DNA from 2 places in the Cupriavidus sp. PB-02 genome. Region 1 is predicted to be linked to the other one. Evidence: predicted binding sites of a transcription regulator. Region 1 holds the regulator's gene; the other holds the start of a gene.

What was found. Region 1 encodes NrdR, which represses ribonucleotide reductase genes. Its sites were predicted from a motif close to CACNANATNTNGTG; they were not measured.
Region 2: the regulator NrdR is predicted to act here: its motif matches at 6,313-6,326, upstream of AC10V3_RS17885 (ribonucleoside-diphosphate reductase subunit alpha).

Annotation. Positions count from the first base shown of each region.
Region 1 is NZ_CM177694.1:3,357,935-3,366,017, reverse strand. It holds gene AC10V3_RS15765 (pilus assembly protein) at 1-2,712, shown strand, start outside; gene AC10V3_RS15760 (type IV pilin protein) at 2,709-3,170, shown strand; gene nrdR (transcriptional regulator NrdR) at 3,189-3,653, opposite strand; gene glyA (serine hydroxymethyltransferase) at 3,810-5,057, opposite strand; ZMP/ZTP riboswitch at 5,186-5,286, opposite strand; gene ybgC (tol-pal system-associated acyl-CoA thioesterase) at 5,440-5,844, shown strand; gene tolQ (protein TolQ) at 5,841-6,524, shown strand; gene tolR (protein TolR) at 6,585-7,028, shown strand; gene tolA (cell envelope integrity protein TolA) at 7,077-8,083, shown strand, end outside.
Region 2 is NZ_CM177694.1:3,810,714-3,818,796, reverse strand. It holds gene ffh (signal recognition particle protein) at 1-246, opposite strand, end outside; gene AC10V3_RS17910 (cytochrome C assembly family protein) at 376-1,326, shown strand; gene AC10V3_RS17905 (PP0621 family protein) at 1,333-1,629, shown strand; gene AC10V3_RS17900 (sensor histidine kinase) at 1,626-3,731, shown strand; gene AC10V3_RS17895 (sigma-54-dependent transcriptional regulator) at 3,768-5,408, shown strand; gene ampD (1,6-anhydro-N-acetylmuramyl-L-alanine amidase AmpD) at 5,405-6,049, shown strand; gene AC10V3_RS17885 (ribonucleoside-diphosphate reductase subunit alpha) at 6,548-8,083, shown strand, end outside.

The sequences.
Region 1 (8,083 bases):
GAGTCGGGCACTTCGACCTACGCCGGCATCCGCCGCGCGGTGGCGCCCTTCGATACCACCAACAAGCCCCAGTTCTACCAGGACTTCTACAGCCTGGGCATTAGCGCCAACGGCACGCCGCTGCTCGGTGGGATGGAGACTGTAGGCAAGTACTTCCAGAACAACGCCCAGCCGTGGACGGAGCCCGGTAGCACCAAGGAAAGCGCCTGCCGCGCCAGCTACCACATCTTGTCGACCGATGGTTACTATTCGGACAGCACCTCGGTCGGCAATATCGATAACAACAAGGGATCGAAGATTTCGCCGGTGTCGGGCACGGCTTACCAATACCAGCCGGTGACGCCGTACAAGGACGACTACTCCAACACGCTCGCCGACGCGGCGATGAAGTACTGGGTCAATGACCTGCGCACGACCGAGAACCGCGTGCCGACCAATGCCCGCGACGAAGCCTTCTGGCAGCACCTGGTCACGTTCACACTGGGGCTCGGCGTCAAGGGGTCGCTGGAGTCGGATCCGAACAACCAGCCGAGCAACCCCAATGCCTCGCGCAGTGACGTGCTTGATGCCATCCTGGCCAAGCTGAAGGCGGGCACGATTTCCTGGCCCAAGGCGTCCAGCAGCGACCAGACCAAGATCGATGACCTCTGGCACGCGGCGGTCAACACGCGCGGCGACAACTACAGCGCCGGCGATGCTACCGGCCTTGCCGAGGCGCTGAACAACGCACTGACGCAGATCGCCTCGCGCAGCGGCTCGTCGTCATCGGCCGCGACCAACTCGACCACGCTGAACACCGATACCGCGCTGTTCCTGACGCGCTTCCGCTCCGGGGCCTGGACCGGCGAGCTGCTGTCGCAGAGCTTTAACGCGACCGATCGCACCTTCTCGATCCAGAACTGGAACGCGTACCAGAAGATGCCCGCTGCCGCGTCGCGCAAAATCTATACATGGTCGCCGGGCGGCACCGCTCCCGTCGGCAAGCCCTTCACCTGGGCCAGCGACAGCGATGCTTCGCTGTCCACCGCGCAGAAGACCGCGCTGGGCGGCGACAAGGCCATCGTCTCCTACCTGCGCGGCGATACCACGCTGGAGAAGCGCAACGGCGGCAAATACCGCGACCGCGTGACCGACAACGGCAGCGGCAGCGCGGTGTCCAACGTGCTGGGCGATATCGTCAACTCCTCGCCGATCTACGTGAAGGCGGCGGACGCCGGCTACGACTACCTGAAGGCAGACGGCGGCGGCAGCTACTTCTCCTTCCTCGCCAACAACCGCACCAACCGCAGGCCGATGATCTATGTCGGCGCCAACGACGGCATGCTGCACGGCTTCGATGCGCTGACCGGCGTCGAGAAGTTCGCCTACCTGCCCAACCAGGCGATCGTCGGCACCAACTCGGTCAAGGCGCTGGCCTCGCCGGACTATGTCCACCGCTTCTTCGTCGATGCCACGCCGAGCGCCGGCGATGTCTTTATCCCCAGCGGCTCCGGAAGTACGGCCAGCTGGCGCACGGTGCTGGTGGGCGGCATGGGGGCAGGAGGCAAGGGCATGTTCGCACTCGACGTGACCGACCCGGCGAACTTCGACGAGAAGAAGGTCATGTGGGAGATCGCCGGCGATACCGAGGCCGACCTGGGCTACACCATCGGCACGCCGGTGATCGGGCGCGTCAACAGCGGCAAGTGGGTGGCGATCTTCGGCAACGGCTATGAGAGCAGCTCTGGCAAGGCCGTGCTTTATATCGTCGACCTGGCGAACCCATTCGCCACCGGCGGCATCCAGAAGATCTATGCCGATCCCAAGGAAACCACGGCTACCGGCAACGGCAACGGCCTGAGCAGCCCGGAAGTGGTCTATGACGACAACCTGACCATCCAGGCCGTCTATGCCGGCGACCTGAAGGGCCGGCTGTGGAAGTTCGACCTGTCCGGCGCCAACCCGTCGGCATGGGCCGCGCGCATGGGTACCACGCAGGGCGCGCCGCTGTTCACCGCGGTGAGCGCGTCCAACGTGGCCCAGCCGATCACGGCGGCACCGACCGCGCTGATCAATCCCAAGGACCCGAACAAGGGCTTCCTGCTGACCTTCGGCACCGGCCGCTTCTACGATGCCGCCGACACCGCCGCCACCGGCTACAACTCGGTCTACGGCGTGTGGGACAACAATGTCTCGTCGGCCACGCGCGGCAACCTGCGCGCGCAGGCGCTGGCCACCGGCTCGATGATGGTGGACGGGGCAGCGCGCACGGTATTCACGCTCAGCAGCAACACCATCGACTACACCACGCAGCGCGGCTGGTATATCGACCTGCTGGCCCAGGGCGAGCGCGTGGTGGTAAAGCCCAAGGTGGATGCGGAACGGCTGGTGGTCACCACGCTGACACCGTCCACCGATGAATGCGTGGGTGGCATCAGCTCCAACCTGTTCGACTTTGCCGCGCTGACCGGCGGGGCGCTGACGTACTCTGTGCTCGACGTAAGCAGCGACGGCAAGATCGACGGTGACGACAGCCTGAAGATCAACAATAAGGTGCTGGTGGTGTCCGGTATTGCGCAGCAGGGCAATTTCGGTTCGACCATCTTCACCGGGGGCGGTGGCAGCAGCGACCACCTCAAGGTCGCCAGTGCCACCACCGGCGATGTGATCAGCGTGGTGGAGAAAGGCAATATCGCCCGCAACCGGCTGTCGTGGAGGCAGATATCCCAATGACGAACCGCTTCCGCAACCGCCGCGGCATGCGCGGCGTGACGCTGATCGAGCTGATGGTGACGGTGGTGATCCTGGGCATCATCGCCTCGGTCGCCATCCCCAATTACACCGAGTATATGCGGCGCGGCTACCGCACCGATGCGCGCGGCATGATGACCGAGGCGGCGCAGCAGCTCGAGCGCTTCCGCTCGGTCAACGGCCGCTATGACCAGACCCCGGCCGGCGTGGCGTTCGCGCTGCCGGCGGCACTGCGGACTTCGCCGCGCGACAGCAACCGGGTGCGCTACAACATCTCGATCGTGGCCAATACGCTGACGGCAAATGGCTACTGGCTGCAGGCGGTACCGGTGGATGCGGCGGACGCGTGCGGCATCTACCTGCTCGACCAGGCGGGCGCGCGGCTGAACACGGTCGGGGCCAACCCGGCCGTGTACCTGCAGAACTGCTGGGAGCGATAAGAGAGCGAGGGGGAGAGGCTAGCGCTTGCTGTTGCCCGCGGTCACTTCCGCGAGCACGTCGGAGAACTCCGACACATCCTCGAAGCTCCGGTACACCGAAGCAAAGCGGATATAGGCAATCTTGTCGAGCTTGCGCAGCTCGCGCATCACCAGTTCGCCGACCTGGCTGCTGGGGATTTCCTTCTCGCCCAGCGACAGCAGCTTTTCTTCGATGCGGGTGATGGCTTCATCGATGGCCTCGGCCGAGACCGGGCGCTTGCGCAGCGCCAGGCGCATCGAATCCTTCAGCTTGGCGCGCGTGTAGTCCACGCGCGAACCGTTTTTCTTGACGATGGCGGGGAAGAACAGCTCGATCCGCTCATAGGTGGTGAAGCGGCGATCGCAGGCCTCGCAGCGGCGGCGCCGGCGCACGGCATCGCCGTCTTCCGACATGCGCGTGTCGAGTACCTGGGTATTGGAATGACCGCAAAAGGGACATTTCATGCCGACCACCTTCAGTTGAACCCCGTCGCCTTGTCCGTATTGTCGTTCTGCGGTGGCGGGGGCGGGTTGGCCAGGCCCGCAAGCCGGGCGCCGGATGAAGGCGTGGCTTGCGGGGCTGCCGGCCGCCCCACGACATGCGGGGGCGGCCTTGATGCATCAGCCGTAGACCGGGAAACGCTTGGTCAGGGCGGCCACCTGCTCGCGCACGCTGGCGATGTTCGCTGCGTCGTGCGGGTTGTCCAGCACATCGGCGATCAGGTTGCCGACGACGCGGGCTTCTTCTTCCTTGAAGCCGCGCGTGGTCATGGCCGGCGAGCCCAGGCGGATGCCCGAGGTCACGAACGGCTTTTCCGGATCGTTGGGGATGGCGTTCTTGTTGACGGTGATATGCGCCTCGCCCAGGATGCGCTCGGCTTCCTTGCCGGTGATGTTCTTGGCGCGCAGGTCGACCAGCATCACGTGGCTTTCGGTGCGGCCCGAGACGATGCGCAGGCCGCGCGCGATCAGGGTCTCGGCCAGCACGGCGGCATTCTTCACCACTTGCTGCTGGTATTCCTTGAACTCGGGGGTCAGCGCTTCCTTGAACGCCACCGCCTTGCCAGCGATCACGTGCATCAGCGGGCCGCCCTGGATGCCGGGGAAGATCGCCGAGTTGATGGCCTTCTCGTGCTCGGCCTTCATCAGGATCACGCCGCCGCGTGGGCCGCGCAGGCTCTTGTGCGTGGTGGTGGTGACGAAGTCGGCGTGCGGCACCGGGTTCGGGTAGACGCCCGCGGCGATCAGGCCGGCGTAGTGGGCCATGTCGACCATGAAGTAAGCGCCGATCGACTTCGCGACCTTGCTGATGCGCTCGAAGTCGATGCGCAGTGCGAAGGCCGAGGCACCGGCGATGATCAGCTTGGGCTTCTTCTCTTGCGCCAGCTTTTCCAGTGCATCGTAGTCGATGTCTTCCTGGGCGTTCAGGCCGTAGCTGACCACGTTGAACCACTTGCCGCTCATGTTCAGGGCCATGCCGTGGGTCAGGTGGCCGCCTTCGGCCAGGCTCATGCCCATGATGGTGTCGCCCGGCTTGAGCATGGCGAAGAACACGCCCTGGTTGGCTTGCGAGCCCGAGTTGGGCTGCACGTTGGCGGCTTCGGCGCCGAACAGCTGCTTGACGCGGTCAATGGCCAGCTGCTCGACGACGTCGACGTATTCGCAACCGCCGTAGTAGCGCTTGCCGGGGTAGCCCTCGGCGTACTTGTTGGTCAGCTGCGAACCCTGCGCGGCCATCACGGCCGGCGACGTGTAGTTTTCGGAAGCGATCAGCTCGATGTGATCTTCCTGGCGCTGGTTTTCCTTCTGGATGGCGGCAAAGACCTCGGGGTCGATCTGGTCGATCGTAAAACGGCTGCGTTCGAACATGGCGAAACTCGTCTGAAAAAAGGGAATCCGATTAGCGCATCGGGGGTAGGGCGCGCGGGGAAGGCTGATGGCGTCCGGTACCGGCGGTTCTATATAAGACCGTCGCTACAGGGCGCACCCTGCTTCCCATTCGCTGCCCAGGCGAGCGGCAGGCGTCTGAACTTCACGCCAGAGAACTTGCGCTTCCTCGTGGTAGTGCCCACTGACATCGCCAGTCGCGCAAGATGGAATGGTTGCGCGCAGTGTAGCGCGGAGAGTGCGCCCGCCGCAAGCCGTCGGCCCGCCAGCCAAGCCCTGGCAAGGGCTGGCCAGCAACTTGCTGTTGCAAACTAGTCGTGCGGGTTTACACGAAGCGCCGGCGCTCTCCGTTACAATCGCGGCCATGACAAACTTTGTCTGGACCCTGCGGGTGTACTGGGAAGACACCGACGCGGGCGGCGTAGTGTTCTACGCCAACTATCTGAAGTTCTTCGAACGAGCCCGCACCGAGTGGCTGCGCTCGCTCGGCATCGAACAGCAGGCGCTCGCCGACGAGGCGGGCGTGGTGTTTATCGTCCGCAGCACTGCGGTGGACTACAATGCGCCCGCCCGGCTGGACGACCAGCTCGATATCCGCACGCGCATCGACCGGGTCGGACCGGCCTCGGTCCAGTTCACCCAGGAAGCCTGGCGCGCCGAGCTGTTGCTGGCCACCGGCGCCATTCGCGTTGGATGTGTCGATCGAAGCACTTTCCGTCCCGCCCCGATTCCCGCCCCCGTCCTAGCTACCATCAAGTCCGCCCGATGAATCCCGTGACCGTCACACAAGACATGTCGATCATTACGCTGGTGCTCCACGCCAGCCTGCTGGCACAGGCCGTCATGGTGCTGTTGCTCGTCATGTCGCTGTTTTCGTGGACCTATATCTTCCGCAAGCACCTGGCGGTGCGCTCGGCGCGAACCCAGACCGAGGGGTTCGAGCGCGACTTCTGGGCCGGCGGCGACCTGCAGGCGCTATATAACAGTGCTGTCAACAACCGCCACAACACCGGCGCGCTGGAACGGATCTTCGAATCCGGCATGGGCGAGTTCCTGAAGGCACGCGAGCGCGGCAACGAAGCCGGCGCGCTGCTCGACGCGGCCCGTCGCGCCATGCGCGCAGCCTACCAGCGCGAGATGGACGTGCTCGAGTCGCACCTGCCGTTCCTGGCATCGGTCGGCTCGGTCAGCCCGTATATCGGCCTGTTCGGCACGGTGTGGGGGATCATGAATGCGTTCCGTGGTCTGTCGAATGTGCAGCAGGCGACGCTCGCCTCGGTGGCCCCCGGCATCGCCGAAGCGCTGGTAGCCACGGCCATCGGCCTGTTCGCGGCCATCCCGGCGGTGATCGCCTATAACCGCTACGCCACGGAGATCGACCGCCTGGCGATCCGGTTCGAGAGCTTCATGGAAGAGTTCCTGAACATCCTGCAACGCCAGGCCCGCTAACCGAATCTAATACAAACGGTCCGGGCGCAAGCCCGGACCGGTGTTTCCAGGAGTCCTGCAATGGCAGCCATTCAGCGCCGCGGCGGCTCGCGCCGCCGGGCAAGCGCCGACATCAATGTCGTGCCATATATCGACGTCATGCTCGTGCTGCTGGTCATCTTCATGGTGGCGGCGCCGATCGTGAGTCCTGCCACCGTGGACCTGCCCACCGTGGCCAACGCCACGCCGCAGCAGAAGGCGCCGCCGATCGTGGTCACCGTGCACGAGAGCGGCCAGCTCACCGCGCGCGGCAAGGACAACGCCGGCAATGCCTTCGAGCGCAAGCTCGACAAGCAGGGCCTGCTCGACTTCGTGCACCAGCGCCAGAACGAGAATCCCGACCAGCCGGTGGTGATCGCCGCCGACCGCTCGGTCAAGTACGAGGCGGTGCTCGACGTGATGTCGATCCTGAAGGCCGACGGCATCAAGCGCGTCGGCCTGATGGTCAAGTCCAAGACCTCCTGACGCATTGAAGCGCCTATCTGATTGCCATTGCGATTGCCGTTGCGCCCGATGAATACCGTCGCCGCCTATCCCTACCAGCCGGTCAAGGAGCGAGGAACCCTGCGTTCCTTCCTGTTCGCGCTCGTCATGCACCTGCTGCTGGGCATCGTGCTGTATTACGGCGTGCGCTGGCAGAGCAGCACGCCGGTCGGCGCCGAGGCCGAGCTGTGGGAAGAAATCCCCGCTGCCACAGCGCCGCCGCCGCCGCCCGAGCCTGAGCCGGTGGTGCAGCCTCGCCCGGTGCCGCCGCCGCCCCAGGTGAAGAGCAAGGTCGAGGAAGACGCCGACATCGCGCTCGAGCGCCAGAAGCGCCGAGCCGAAGCGGCTGCGCGTGAAGAGGCCGAGCGCAAGGAAGCAGCCGCCCGCAAGGAAGCGGAGCGCAAGGAGGCCGAGCGCAAGGAGGCCGAGCGCAAGGAAGCCGCCCGCAAGGAAGACGAGCGGCGCGAGGCCGAGCGCAAGGAAGCGCAGCGCAAGGACGACGCGAAGAAGAAGGCTGCGCAGCAGGAGCAGCAGCGCAAGGAACTGGCCGAGCGCAAGGAAACCGAACGCAAGGAAGCGGACGCCAAGGCCAAGGCCCAGGCGGACGCGAAGGCGAAGAATGAGGCCGAGGCCAAGGCCAAGGCCAAGGCGGATGCCGACGCCAAGGCCAAGCGCGAGGCCGCGGCCAATGCGCAGCGCCAGAGCGAACTGGCGCGCCTGCAGGCGCTGGCCAGCGGCTCGAACGCGGGCGGTGGCGGAGTCGGCAGTTCGGCCGGCGCGGGCGCCGGTGGCGGCGGCAAGGCGTCGCCGGGCTATGCCGACCGCGTGCGCCGCCGCGTGAAACCGAACATCGTCTTCACCGAAGACGTGCAGGGCAACCCGACCGCGGTGGTGTCGGTGCGGCTGGCGCCGGATGGCTCGCTGATGTCGGCGCGCCTGTCCAAGTCCAGCGGCAATTCGGACTGGGACAACGCCGTGCTGCGCGCGGTCGAGCGTTCCGACCCGCTGCCGCGCGATGAGGATGGCAAGGCGCCAGG
Region 2 (8,083 bases), 450 kb from region 1:
CAGCTCGCGCTGTACCACGCCGACCAGGGCCTGGCCCGGGGTGAGGCTGGTGACGACCTCCTCGCCCAATGCCTTTTCCTTGACGCGGGCGACGAATTCGCGCACGACCGGCAGCGCCACGTCGGCTTCGAGCATGGCAAGGCGCACTTCGCGCAGCATCTCGGCGGTGTTGGCCTCGGTCAGGCGCGCCTCGCCGCGCATGGTCTTGACCACACGCGCCAGGCGTTGAGTGAGATTGTCCAGCATGGCAGGAATTGGGGAAAGGTCGGAGCAGGGCTCGGAGAAGAATCGGGGCAGGACCGGCTCACGCGGGGGGCCTGGAGCACCGGTTCAACCGGCCGCCACCGTCCGTGGGCACTAAGGTAAACTGCGCAAATGGTCATTGTACTGTATGCCCTCACGGCACTTCTCTATTGCGGCCTGGCCTGGCACGGCTGGGCCACGCGCCATCCGCTCGCGACCGCGGCCGGCCAGGCAGGCGGCGGCGCCTCGGCCGTGCTCGTTGCTTCCGGTCCCGGCGGCCCGGGCGGCGGCATCCCACCGGCGGGCGGCGCGCACGGCGAAGCGCGCCCGGCCTGGTGGCACGTGCTGATGCTGGCCGCGCTGGCCAGCCACGGCATGCTGCTGCATGAAACCATCTTCCCGGCCGAGCGCATGGTGTTCGGCTTTGCCTTCGCGCTGTCGGCCATGCTGTGGCTGGGCGTGGGCATCTACTGGATCGAGAGCTTTTTCTTCTCGCTGGCCGGTCTGGGGCTGATCGTGATCCCGGTGGCGCTGGTCGCCAGCCTGTTGCCCCTGGCCTTCCCAGGCTCGCAGATCCTGGGCTACGCGGCGCAGCCGCTGTTCAAGCTGCACTTCATCATCGCCAACGTGGCCTATGGGCTGTTCACGCTGGCTGCCTTCCACGCCTTCCTGATGCTGCTGGCTGAACGGCGCCTGCACGGCTTCCGCCACGCGCCGGCGCGGCCGAGCGAGGCGCAGCCCAGCCAGTGGCTGGGGCGCTGGCTGGACCTGCTGCCGCCGCTGCTGACGCTGGAGAAGCTGCTGTTCCGGCTGATCGGCGCCGGCTTCGTGCTGCTGACGCTGACCATTGCCTCGGGGCTGCTGTTTTCCGAGGAACTGTTTGGCCGCGCCTTCCGGCTCGACCACAAGACCGTGTTTGCGCTGATCTCGTGGGCCATGTTCGGCGGCATCCTGGCCGGACGCATCTTCCGCGGCTGGCGCGGCAAGGTGGCGCTGCGCTGGGTCATCGCCTCGTTCGGCATCCTGCTGCTGGCCTATGTCGGCAGCCGCTTCGTGATCGAAGTCGTCTTGCACCGCATCTGATTTGCCATGGCACGTATCCTGATCCTGCTGGCGGTGGTGCTGGGCGTCATCTGGTGGCTGCGAGCCCGTGCCGAGGCTCGGCTGGCGCAACAGCGCGCGCAGCAGCATGCGCGCGAAGCCAGCCAGCGCGCTGCCGCCGAAGCCGCCGCGCCTGCCACGGCCGAGCCGATGGTCCAGTGCGCACACTGCGGCGTACACCTGCCGCAAGGCGAGGCCATTGCCTGGCGCGGCCTGCATTACTGCCGCCGCAGCCACCTGCCTGACGAAGCCAGCACCGGCACCACTGGCGGTCCCGGCGCATGACCGGACCGGCGCCGACTGGTCCCTCGGGCTGGCAGCGGCTGAACGCCTGGCGCGGTCTGGCGCAGTTGTGGCGCCAGGACGAACCACCCGAATTCCACTGGCGCCTGCTGCGCTACTTCTGCTGGACCCGCGTCGCCGTCGGCCTGCTGCTGGTCGGCTACGCGCTGATGCAGCGCGGCGAGCCCCCGGCCGTCGCCGCAGTTTTGCCGTTTGCGCTGGGAGCGGTCGAGCATGCGGCGGCCATGACGGTCGCGTTGCCCTACCTGGTGATTGCGCTGGCGATGCTGGCCGGCACGCTGTGGCGCCGGCACTTCCATCTGCGTGTACGCGTGCAGGTGCTGGCCGACCTGGCGCTGCTGGCGCTGGTCTACCACGTGCTGGCGCGGCACGGCACCCACGGGCAGGCCGACGGCCTGGCCATGATCTTCCTGCTGCCGGCGCTGGAAGCCGGGGCCCTGACCAGCCTGCTGTTCGCGCTGTTCGCCGCGGCCATCTCCGCGCTGGTGGTGATGAGCGGCCCGTTCACCCACACCATCCTGCTGCGCCAGGCCGACGCCGGCCTGCTGGGCTCGGGCCTGTTCGGCCTGGTGTTCATGATCGCCGCGCTGCTGATGTATATGCTGGCCAACCGCCAGATCGCGCAGGAACGACTGGCGCTGGCGCGCGAGCAGGAGCTGCGGCTGCAGCAGCTGGTCAACCGGCTGATGGTCAACGACATGCAGGACGGCGTGATGCTGGTGCGCGCCAACGGCGCGGTGGTGGCGGCCAACCCGGCGGCGGTAGTGCTGCTGGGGGTGCAGCCGCATGAACGGATCTATTCGCGCCGGCTCGGTGGCGCTGCGGGGCAGGGCGCCAGCGGTGGCGACGCCGTCTTGTTCGACCTGCGCCGCATCCCGCGCCTGCAGCCGCTGATGGAGATGCTGCGCGACTGGCTGCGCAGCAAGGACGATGTGCCGCGCATCCTGCAATTGCTGCCGATGGCGTCCGGCACGGCGCTGGCCGACGGCACCATGCAGCACACTCGGCTGCGGCTGCGCTTCGTGCTGCCGGGGCTGGCGGGCCTGCGCTCGACGCTGGCGCACGGCCGTACTCTGCCGACCACCCTCGATACCGCCACCTGGAACGAACTCTCGCCCGAAGCTGCCGCGCGCCTGCGCCTGGCCATCGCCCAGAACGAGGCCATGGCCTGGTCGCAGGAAGACGAGGCGCTGCTGCGCAGCGAGATGCGCGACACCGTGCTGGTCCATATCGAAAGCTGGGAACGCATCGCCGAACAGGTGCAGCAGGAAAAGCTGGCCGCGATGGGCCGGCTGGTGGCCAGCATCGCGCACCAGATCCGCAACCCGCTGGCGGCAATCAGCCAGGCCAGCGAATTGTTGGCCGATTCGGGCAGGCGCGAGCCCGGTGTGCCAGACAGTGGCGGCGCCGACGTCGATATCGACGCCCGCCTGCTGCGCATCATCAACGACAACGTGCGCCGGCTCGACCAGGTGGTGTCCGACGTGCTGCAGATGTCGCGCCGCCCGCGCACCGGCCGCAGCACCGTGCACCTGGCGCAGGCGCTGCCCGAGATCGTCGAGCGCTGGCGGCTGGAAATGCGCTCGCGCCGCCCGCACGCCGGCGAAACCCGCCCGGCGGGCCGCGCCGACATCAACGCCAACGCCATCCGGCTGACGGTGGACGTGGCCCAGCCGGTGGTGTTCGATACCTCGCAGCTGCAGCAGGTGCTGGGCAACCTGCTCGACAACGCCTGGCGTTACTGCAGCCGGCTGCCGGGCTCGATCCGGCTGCTGGCGCACGCGCTGGACCAGCACCATGCCGAGCTGATCGTCTGGAACGACGGCGCCGAGGTCTCGCGCGAGCACCAGCGCAGCCTGTTCGAGCCATTCTTCACCAGCAACGCGCAGGGCACCGGGCTGGGCCTGTTCATGGCGCGCGAGCTGTGCGGCGTCAACGATGCGCAGGTGCGCTATGGCGCCGTGTCGCTGCCGGCGCTGATCGAGCGTACCGGCGTGCTGGCCCCAGCCGCGCGCGATACACTGCCGGCCAAGGCCTTCGTGCTGACGCTGCGCATCGAGACCGCGGATGCGGCCGCAGCCTGAGCCGGCTCAACCCGACCCACCCCCGATCCCGTTCTCATGCCACCCCGAATGTCCAGCGCGCCCGATCCCATCCTCGTCATCGACGACGAGGCCGACCTGCGCGAGCTGCTGGATATCTCGATCCGCCGCATGGGACATGACGTTGTGCTGGCCGGCTCGCTGGCCGAGGCGCGCGAGAAGCTGGCGCAGCGCCGCTACAGCCTGGTGCTGACTGACATGCGGCTGGGCGACGGACTCGGCATCGAGATCGTGCGGCAGCTTTCCGCCGCGCCCGAGCGCGTGCCGGTCGCGGTCATCACCGCCTACGGCAGCGCCGACAACGCCGTGGAGGCCCTCAAGGCCGGCGCCTTCGACTACATCGCCAAGCCGGTATCGCTGGAACAGCTGCGCAGCCTGGTGCTGAACGCGCTCGGCCGCCAGCAGCGCGACAGCGATGCCGCCGCGGCCGACCCAGCCGCCGACCGCGCCGCGGCCTTGCTGCCCGGCCACTCCGCCGCCATGCAGGAGGTGCGCCGCTCGCTGTCGCGGCTGGCGCGCAGCATGGCACCGGTGGTGATCAGCGGCGAATCCGGCAGCGGCAAGGAGCGCGCCGCCCGCGCCATCCATGCGACCAGCGCCCGCGCCGCGCACCCCTTTGTCGCGGTCAACTGCGGCGCCATTCCCGAGAACCTGATGGAGTCCGAGTTCTTCGGCTACGTCAAAGGGGCGTTCACCGGCGCCGACGGCGAGCGCGGCGGCTTCTTCCAGGCCGCCAACGGCGGCACGCTGATGCTCGACGAAGTGGCCGACCTGCCGCTGCCGATGCAGGTCAAGCTGCTGCGCGCGCTGCAGGAGCGGCGCGTGCGCAAGATCGGCGCCAGCCGTGAAGACGCCGTGGACGTGCGCGTGATGTGCGCCAGCCACAAGGACCTGGCGGCGATGGTCGCGGCCGGCCAGTTCCGGCAGGACTTGTATTACCGCCTCAACGTGCTGGAGCTGCGCATGCCCACCCTGCGCGAGCGCGGCGAGGACATCCCGGTGCTGGCGCGCGCCATCCTGGACCACCTGGCGGTGCGCTACGGCGACCCGCGCCCCAAGCGGCTGGCGCCGGCGGCGCTGGACCGGCTGGCCGCCTACCGCTTCCCCGGCAACGTGCGCGAACTGGAGAACCTGCTCGAGCGCGCCTACGCCTTTGCCGAGAGCGAGCAGATCGAGGTCGCCGACCTGGGCCCGCTGGAAGCAGGCGCCGAGCGCGCTGGGCTAATGCACGCGCCGGCCCCCGCCATGGCGCCCGCCGCCCACTACGCCCCCTGGGCCGCCGGGGGCATGTGGCCGCCCGTGCCGCCTACGGCGGTCCTATCGACGGCCCCGACATCGGCACCGGAACCCGCACCGCCTGCCCCGGCCGCCGCCGCCCCGGAACCCGAAACCGACGGCGATCCGGTGGATCGCGCCTGCCGCGGCATCGTCTTCCCGATTGACCTGGCGGCGCGGCTGGAAGCCGTGGAGCGCGAACTGATCCTGCAGGCGCTGGCACAAACCAACTTCAACCGCACCGCGGCGGCGCCGCTGCTGGGCCTGAACCTGCGCCAGCTGCGCTACCGCATCCAGCAGCTGGGCATCCGCGAGGCCATGGACGCCGCCGACCGCGGCGCCGCCGAGGGAGCGGGCGAGAACGCTACCGAGGGCACGTCATGACCAGCGCCGCCACGCCCGCGCTGCCCGCATTGCCGGAGCGCAGCCGCCGCTTCCTGCCCGACGCCGACGGCTGGGTCCCCGCCGCGCGCCGCGTGCCGTCGCCCAATTTCGACGAGCGCCCGCCAGGCATGGCGGTCGACCTGGTGGTGCTGCACAACATCAGCCTGCCGCCGGGCCAGTTCGGCAGCGGCGACATCGAAGCCTTCTTCCAGAACCGGCTCGACCCGGACAAGCACCCGTTCTTCGCCACCATCCACCAGGTGCAGGTGTCCGCTCACTTCCTGGTCACGCGCCAGGGCGAGCTGGTGCAGTTCGTACCGTGTACGCAGCGGGCCTGGCATGCGGGGCAATCGGACTTCTTTGGCCGGGCGCGCTGCAATGACTTTTCTATCGGCATCGAGATCGAAGGCTGCGACGACCTGCCATTCACCCCCGCCCAGTACGACACCGTGACCGCACTGGTGCCGGCGCTGCTCGCCACCTACCCGGTGCGGGCGATTGCCGGCCACAGCGATATCGCCCCGGGGCGCAAGACCGATCCCGGCCCGCATTTCGACTGGGCGCGCTTTGCCACAGAAGTGTCATTGCCGCCGGCTATGCTGCCGTATCGTTGCGGCCCGGTGACCGACTCGGGTGACTGATTCGTAACGTCTGCCATCACGCCAGCGTGCCCCGTCCTGGCGCACATGCCCCATGCCGGCGAGGGGCTATCGCACCGTCACAACAATCAAAAAAATTTTTCAATAATGTGCGGTTGCGAACGGTTTGGCCGAAACCCTTGCGAGTATTAGCCTCCCGGGCATGTGGCGCTGCCGCATCCGTGGCACCGACCCCGAAAAAGCGCTTGTCAAGACTGGTCATTCGGATTCGTTTCACTATACTTAGCCCAGTTTTCAGCAGCACCCACTATATCTAGTAGTCAAACCGGGGAGCCGGCCCAGGTGTGAGGTGGCCGTCGCGCAGATCGCGACACCGTCTTGCCGCCACCGCGGGGCCAGCGCATCACAAGAGTCCCTGGCGAAATGTTCACGCAGAGGTAGTTTGTCCATGCCCGGCCTAGGCCGGGCGGATGTTCTTTCCGCAGCATTTCGCCAGGGACTCTTTTGTCTCTTATTTCCAGGGTAAAAACAGGAGTTCTCATGCAAACGGCCCAGAACGAAATCACCACGGGCGCGAGTGGCGCTGCAGGTATCGCACCGACCGCGCAGCAGACCCCCGCCAACGCCGCCAATACGAACTACCCGGATCACAAGATCATTCGTCGCAACGGCGCCGTGGTGTCTTTCGAGCCGTCCAAGATCAACGTGGCCATGACCAAGGCCTTCCTCGCCGTGAACGGCGGGCAGGGTGCCGCTTCAGCGCGCGTGCGCGAAGTGGTCGAGCAACTGACCCAGACCGTGGTCCGCGCATTGCTGCGCAGCCGCCCCAACGGCGGCACCTTCCATATTGAAGACGTGCAAGACCACGTGGAACTGGCGCTGATGCGCTCGGGCGAGCATGAAGTGGCCCGCGCCTACGTGCTGTACCGCGAGAAGCGCAAGGACGAGCGCGCCAGCGCTAGCGCGCAGGCAGTGGCCCGTGTGCAGGAAGGCGGCTTCTCGGTCAACGTGACCGACGGCGGCGTGACCCACGTGCTGGACATCGCCGCACTGCACGCCCTGATCGACAACGCCTGCTCGGGCCTGGGCGATGCGGTCAGCGCCGAGCCGATCCTGAAGGAAACCCTGAAGAACCTGTACGACGGCGTGCCGATGACGCAGGTGTACGACTCCGCCATCCTGGCCGCACGTACCCTGATCGAAAAGGACCCGGCCTACAGCCAGGTCACCGCTCGTATCCTGCTGCACACCATCCGCAAGGAAATCCTGGGTGCCGAAGTGACCCAGTCGGAAATGTCGGCCCGCTACGCCGAGTACTTCCCCAAGTTTATCGCCCGCGGCATCGAAGCCGAGCTGCTGGACGAAAAGCTCGCCACCTACGACCTGACGCGCCTGGGCGCCGCGCTGGACGCCGGCCGCGACTTCCAGTTCAACTACCTGGGTCTGCAGACCCTGTACGACCGCTACTTCCTGCATATCGATGAAACCCGCATCGAAATGCCGCAGGCCTTCTTCATGCGCGTGGCCATGGGCCTGGCGCTGAACGAGAAGGACCGCGAAGGCCGCGCTATCGAGTTCTACCAGCTGCTGTCGTCGTTCGACTTCATGTCGTCCACGCCGACGCTGTTCAACTCGGGCACCCGCCGCTCGCAGCTGTCTTCGTGCTACCTGACCACCGTGTCGGACGACCTGGAAGGCATCTACGAAGCGCTGAAGGAAAACGCGCTGCTGTCCAAGTTCGCCGGCGGCCTGGGCAATGACTGGACCAACGTGCGCGCGCTGGGCTCGCACATCAAGGGCACCAACGGCAAGTCGCAAGGCGTGGTGCCGTTCCTGAAGGTGGTGAACGACACCGCCGTGGCCGTGAACCAGGGCGGCAAGCGCAAGGGCGCCGTCTGCGCCTACCTGGAAACGTGGCACCTGGACATCGAAGAGTTCCTGGAACTGCGCAAGAACACTGGTGACGACCGCCGCCGCACCCACGACATGAACACGGCCAACTGGATTCCGGACCTGTTCATGAAGCGCGTGATGGAAGCTGGCGAATGGACGCTGTTCTCGCCCGCCACGTGCCCG